Regions from separate parts of the Diaphorobacter sp. LR2014-1 genome, predicted to be linked through region 2. Evidence: predicted binding sites of a transcription regulator. Region 2 holds the regulator's gene; the other holds the start of a gene.
What was found. The regulator sigma-54, encoded in region 2, starts transcription at its own class of promoters, with help from an activator protein. The targets are predictions, from matches to a motif close to TGGCANGNAANCTGCTTT.
Positions count from the first base shown of each region.

Region 1: a site for sigma-54 is predicted at 1,653-1,670, ahead of BV908_RS00430 (TorF family putative porin). Genes of this name have one in related genera too.

Region 1 is NZ_MTBE01000001.1:79,364-82,767, reverse strand. Features, by position in the region: gene BV908_RS00435 (YifB family Mg chelatase-like AAA ATPase) at 1-1,488, opposite strand, end outside; gene BV908_RS00430 (TorF family putative porin) at 1,708-2,439, shown strand; gene glnK (P-II family nitrogen regulator) at 2,460-2,798, shown strand; gene amt (ammonium transporter) at 2,845-3,404, shown strand, end outside.
Region 2 is NZ_MTBE01000024.1:22,122-25,525, reverse strand. Features, by position in the region: gene lptB (LPS export ABC transporter ATP-binding protein) at 1-509, shown strand, start outside; gene BV908_RS15340 (RNA polymerase factor sigma-54) at 562-2,139, shown strand; gene BV908_RS15335 (thioesterase family protein) at 2,143-2,586, shown strand; gene BV908_RS15330 (THUMP domain-containing protein) at 2,583-3,404, shown strand, end outside.

The DNA.
Region 1 (3,404 bases), on a different contig from region 2:
GGCGGCGCCCACGGTCTCGCAACCCGATAGATCGGCAATAGTACGTGCAACCTTGAGGGCCCGGTGCGTGCTGCGCGCCGACCACGCCAGGCGCGCCGCCGCGGCCTGCAGGAACCGCGCGGCCGGCGCGTCCAGCGCCGCCATCTGTTCCAGCTCCTGACCCTGCAATGCCTGGTTGGCCTTGCCCTGGCGCTGGAGCGCTCGTTCGTGCGCGCGGGCCACGCGTTCGCGCACGGCGCCGCTGGGTTCGCCGGGCGGGGCGCCCAGCAGTTCCTCGGGCGGCAGCGCGGGCACCTCCACATGCAGGTCGATGCGGTCCAGCAGCGGGCCGCTGAGCTTGCCCTGGTAGCGCGCGATCTGGTCGGGTGTGCAGCGGCAGGCGCGCTGGTGCGAGCCCGCAAAACCACAGGGGCAGGGGTTCATGGCCGCCACGAGCTGAAAGCGCGCCGGGAACTCGGCGCGCTGCGCCGCCCGGGCAATGGTGATGCGCCCGCTCTCCAGCGGCTCGCGCAGCGCTTCCAGGGCGCTGCGGGCGAATTCGGGGAATTCATCGAGGAAGAGCACGCCTTCGTGCGCGAGCGAGATCTCGCCCGGGCGCGGCGGCGAGCCCCCGCCCACCAGTGCGATCGCGCTGCAGCTGTGGTGCGGGCTGGCTGTGGTGCGCTGCATCCACTGCGCGGGGCTGAAGCGCCCGGCCAGGCTGGCAATGGCCGCGCTCTCCAGCGCTTGCTCCACCCCCATCGGGGGCAGCAGCCCGGCAAAACGCTGGGCCAGCATGGACTTGCCCGAGCCCGGGGGCCCCACGAGCAGCAGCCCGTGCCCGCCTGCGGCAGCGATCTCCAGTGCGCGCTTGGCCGCGGCCTGCCCCTTCACGTCGGCCAGGTCCGGGCCATCGGTGGCCGGGGCCGGCGGCGCGGGTTGCAGCCGCTGCCAACCGCCGTCGTCCGCGCCATCATCGTTCGGCGGGGGCACGGGCACGAACTGGCGTACCACGTCCAACAGGTGGTGCGCGCGGTAGATCTCGGTGCCCGGCACCAGCGCAGCTTCTTCGGCGCTGCCGGGGGGAAGCACCGTGCGTACGGGCTGCGCCAGCGCGCGCAGCGCCAAGCTGGTCGCCAGGGCGCCGCGCACCGGGCGCAGCAGGCCCGACAGCGATAGCTCGCCGGCGAACTCCCAGCCGTCCAACCGGGCCGCGTCGATCTGCCCGCTCGCGGCCAGGATGCCCAGCGCGATCGGCAGGTCGAAGCGGCCGGAGTCTTTGGGCAGATCGGCCGGCGCCAGGTTCACGGTGATCTTCTTGTTGGCCGGGAATTCCAGCCCGGCGTTCTGCAGCGCGGAGCGCACGCGCTCGCGCGCCTCCTTGACCTCGACATCGGCCAGGCCCACCAGCGCGAAGCTGGGCAACCCGTTGGCCAGGTGTACTTCCACCGTAACGGCGGGCGCGTGCAGGCCCAGCAGGGCGCGGCTTTGCACCAAAGCAAGACTCATCGCAACGGATCTCCCCAGGCATGTGCGTGCAACCATGGCGACGGGATGCGCCAGGGGGCGGCCCTGCACCAGGCTGGTGCGAAATGCGCCGGGCTGCAACCCCTGTGACTGCACGTATGTCTCAGGATGGTACCCGGCAGGCCGTCGCGGGGCGGATTTCGGGGTGGCACGGTCCATGCATTGAGGGGGTGTCAACCGTCGCCCAACACTGGAGGAACCATGCACCGCTTTTCCCTCAAGACCCTGGCCCTCGCTTTTGCGGCCGTCGCCGTACCGGGCCTTGCCAGCGCCCAGCTCACTGCCAATGTGGCGCTGACCAGCAACTACAAGTTCCGCGGCCAGGACCAGGACGTGAACCGCATCAAGGCCGTGAACCCGGCCATCCAGGGCGGGTTCGACTACAGCTTTGGCGACAGCGGCTTCTATGTGGGTAACTGGAACTCCAGCGTGGACTGGCTGTCCGGCAACTCCATCGAGGCCGACTTCTACGGTGGCTACAAATTCAAGGCCGGCGAGGTGGACCTGGATGTGGGCGCGCTCACGTATGTGTACCCGGGCAACACCAGCGGCAACACCACCGAGCTGTACGGTGCGGCCACATACGGCCCGTTCACGGCCAAGTACTCGCACACCGTGTCCAAGGATTACTTCGGCTGGGCGGGCGCCAAGACCTCCAGCAACCGTGGGCGCAACACGGGCTACCTGAACCTGGCGTTTGCGCAGGAGGTTGCGCCCAGCGTCACGCTGAAGGCGTCCGTGGGCTACACGCGCTTTGCCAGCGACATCAAGGACCTGGGCGTGCCCAACTACGTGGACTACAGCGTGGGCGGCGCCTACGACTTCGGCGCCGGCCTTTCGTTGTCCGCGGCGGTTGCTGGAGCCAACAAGAAGGGCTTCTTCGGCGATGCCAACAAGGCCCGCCTGATCGTCTCCCTCACCAAGACCCTCTAACTCTCGACAAGGAACCGATCATGAAAATGGTCACCGCCATCATCAAACCCTTCAAGCTCGACGAGGTGCGCGAGTCCCTGTCGGACATCGGCGTACAGGGCATCACCGTGACCGAGGTGAAGGGCTTCGGCCGCCAGAAGGGCCATACCGAGCTGTACCGCGGCGCCGAGTACGTCGTGGACTTCCTGCCCAAGGTGAAGATCGAGGCCGCCGTGGCCGACGAGCTGGTGGAACGCGTCATCGAGGCCATCGAAGGCGCGGCCCGCACCGGCAAGATCGGCGACGGCAAGATCTTCGTGGCGCACCTGGAGCAGGTGGTGCGCATCCGCACCGGCGAGACCGGCCAGGAAGCCCTGTGAGCGCGCGCCGCACAGGCATTCGTCCCTCCCGACCCAGAGATCTGCCATGAAAAAACTATTTGCTTCCCTACTGATCGGTGCAAGCCTGCTGGCCGGTGGCGCCGGCGCGCTGGCCCAGGCACCCGACGCGGCCGCGGCGGCTTCGGAGCCCGTGGCCGTCGCCCCCGCGCCTGCGCCCGCTGCCGAGCCCGTCGCAGCACCTGCTGCGGCACCCGCACCCGCCCCCGCGGCAGAGGCGCCCGCCGCGCCCAAGGTGGACTCGGGCGACACCGCTTGGATGCTGACCTCCACGCTGCTCGTGATCCTGATGATCATCCCGGGCCTGGCCCTGTTCTACGGGGGGCTGGGCCGCACCAAGAACATGCTGTCCGTGCTGATGCAGGTGTTCGTGATCTTTGCCCTGGTGTCGCTGCTGTGGTCCATCTATGGCTATAGCCTCGCGTTCTCCGGCGAGGGCCAATTCGTGGGCGACCTGTCCAAGCTCTTCCTGAAGGGCGTGAGCCAGGAAACCTTTGGTGCGCTGGCGACCATTCCCGAATACGTGTTCATCGCCTTCCAGGGCACGTTCGCGGCCATCACCGTGGCGCTGATCGTGGGCTCCTTTGC
Region 2 (3,404 bases):
TGGGCCTGTCGTACCTGCCGCAGGAAGCCTCGATCTTTCGCAAGCTCAATGTCGAAGACAACGTGCGCGCGGTGCTGGAGCTGCAGACCGACGAGGCCGGCCGCTCCCTGCCGCGCGCCGAGGTGGAGCGGCGCCTGACCGCGCTGCTGCAGGAACTGCGCGTGGACCACCTGCGCAAGTCGCCTGCACTGGCGCTGTCGGGCGGCGAGCGCCGGCGCGTGGAGATCGCGCGCGCGCTGGCCACGCAGCCGCGCTTCATCCTGCTGGATGAGCCCTTCGCCGGCATCGACCCGATCGCCGTGATCGAGATCCAGCGCATCATTGGCTTTCTCAAGGCGCGCGGCATTGGCGTGCTGATCACCGACCACAACGTGCGTGAGACGCTGGGCATCTGCGACCACGCCTTCATCATCAGCGACGGCCAGGTGCTGGCTCAGGGTACGCCGTCGGACATCGTCGACAACGCGGAAGTGCGCCGGGTGTACCTGGGCGAGCACTTCCGCATGTGAGAGTGATGGGCGACCACGGCGCGATGCAGGACCAGACAGTGGGTTGCAGGCCATGAAGCCCGGCCTGTCGCTGCGCGTCTCGCAGCACCTGGCGCTCACACCGCAGTTGCAGCAGTCGATCCGCCTGCTGCAGCTGTCCACGCTGGAGCTGGCCCAGGAGGTCGAGCAAATGCTCGACGAGAACCCCTTCCTGGAGCGCACGCTGGAAGAGGCCCCGCGCGAGGAGTTCGGCCTGGCCCAGGCCGATGCACCGGTGAGCGAGCAAGACCGAGAAGTCGAAGATGCTATTTATTCAGGAGCTGTCAGCGCAGGGCAGGAAAGCGCTACAAGCCAAAATGATGCAGAAACCTCCACAGCCGAATCCACGGCCGAACCCGCGGACTGGGAAGGCGACGGCTCGGTAGACCTGGCGCCCGACGACAGCGAGTGGGGCGGCGACGCCCCGGCACGCAACGGTGCCGGCGCGGGGAGCGACGACGAGGTGGACGCCACCGAGCTGGCCCGCAGCCAGGAGTCGCTCACGGCCTTCCTGCACCGCCAGGCGCTGGCGCTGCGCCTGTCCGAGCTGGACATGGCCGCGCTGCGCTTCCTCATCGAATCGCTGAACGACGACGGCTACCTGGACGAGTCGCTGCAGGACCTGGCCGCCAGCCTGGCGGGCACCGAAGACCCCGAGCAACTCGATGAATTGGTGCACCGCTTCACAGTCGCGCTGCGCCTGCTGCAAAGCCTGGAGCCCGCGGGCGTGGGCGCGCGCGGACTGGCCGAATGCCTCACGCTGCAGTTGCGTGCGATGGACCAGGACGAAGAGGGCGACCCCGACGTGATCCAGGCCGCGCTGGCCATTTGCGGCCAGCCGCTGGACCTGCTGGCCAAGCGCGACGTGCGCCGCCTGGCGCAGGCCTGCGGCACCAGCGAAGAGCGCACGCGCGCCGCGATGGCCTTGATCGCGCGGCTGGAGCCACGCCCGGGCAGGCGCTTTGCCGACGTGGACCGCAACATCATCGTGCCCGACGTGATCGTCAAGAAAACCGGCCGCGGCGGACAGCAGAACTTCAGCGTGCAGCTCAACCCGGACGTGATGCCGCGCCTGCGCGTGCACGACATCTACGCCGGTGCGTTGCGCGGCGGCCGTGGCGAAGGCCACCAGGCGCTGCAGGCACGGCTGCAGGAGGCGCGTTGGTTCATCAAGAACATCCAGCAGCGTTTTGACACCATCCTGCGCGTGTCGCGCGCCATCGTGGAGCGGCAGAAGAACTTCTTCGTGCATGGCGAACTGGCCATGCGCCCGCTGGTGCTGCGCGACATTGCCGATGAACTGGGCCTGCACGAGTCCACCATCAGCCGCGTGACCACCGCCAAGTACATGGCCACGCCGCAAGGCACCTACGAACTCAAGTATTTCTTCGGCTCGGGGCTGGGCACCGAAACCGGCGGCAACGCCTCCAGCACGGCCGTGCGCGCGCTCATCAAGCAGTTCATCGCGGCCGAGAACCCGCACAAGCCGCTGTCGGACAGCCAGATCGCCGAGATGCTCAAGGAGCAGGGCATTGAATGTGCGCGCCGCACCGTGGCCAAATACCGTGAGGCGCTCAAGATCGCCCCGGCCAACATCCGCAAGGCACTTTGAACCATGGCACGCGTCGTCTTCGACCTTCCCCCGCACTTCGGCTTCAGTACCGAGCTGCAGATCTACATCAGCCATGTCAACCAGGGCGGGCACCTGGACAACGCGCAGTTGCTCAGCCTCGTGTCCGAGGCGCGCGTGCGTTTCTTCAAGTCGCTGGGCTACCCCGAGGCCGACGTGGCGGGCCTGTCCACCGTGGTGGGCGACATCGTGGCGCAGTACAAGTCCGAGGCGTTCCACGGCGAGACGCTGCGCGTGGAGATGACGCCGCAGGACTTCAACCGCTACGGCTTCGACCTCGTCTTCCGGTTGACCGAGAAGAGCCAGGGGCGCGAGATCGCGCGCGGCAAGACCGGCATCGTCTTCATCGACCGTGCGGCCCGCAAGCCCGCACCCATTCCTGAATCCGTGCTCCAGCCATTGCTGCAGCGCGCAGCACAGCCGCAATGAACCAGCTTCAACTCTTTTTGCCCTGCGCCGCTGGCGTGGAGGGCTATCTGGCCGACGAGGTGCACAGCCTCACGGGGCTGGCCGGGCAGGACCTGCTCGTGGGCCGCGCGGGCGTGCTGCTGCGCGCCTCCTGGCGCGACGCGCTGCGCCTGAACCTGCACAGCCGCCTGGCGCAACGCGTGCTGGTGCAACTGGCCGAGCGGCCCTACCGCAACGAGGACGACATCTATGCCGCCGCGGCCGACGTGGCCTGGGAGATCTGGTTCACCCCGCGCCAGAGCTTCAAGGTGGAGGTGACGGCCCAGCACAGCCCGCTCAAGAGCCTGAACTTCGCCGCGCTGCGCGTGAAGGATGCCGTGGCCGACCGCTTCCGCGCCAAGGCCGGCGTGCGTCCCGACGTGCAGACGCAGTGGCCCGACGTGCGCGTGCACCTGCACTTGACCAGCGACCGCGCCCAGATCTACATCGACACCTCGGGCGAGCCGCTGTTCAAACGCGGCTGGCGCGAGGACAAGGGCGACGCGCCGCTCAAGGAAACGCTGGCCGCGGCGATGATCGCCGCCACCGGCTGGGACCCGCATGGCGAGCAGCCGCTGCCGCTGTACGACCCCTGCTGCGGCAGCGGCACCGTGGTCATCGAGGCCGCGCAGATCGCCTGCCGCATCGCGCCGGGCCTGCAGCGGCGCTTTGCCTTCGAGAAGCTATTGCCGCACCAGGCGCATGTCTGGTCTGCTATCAAGGATGAAGCGGCCAGCGCCGTTACCGCGGCTTCGGTGCCGATTTTTGGCAGCGACGTGTCGCACCGCATGGTGGACTTT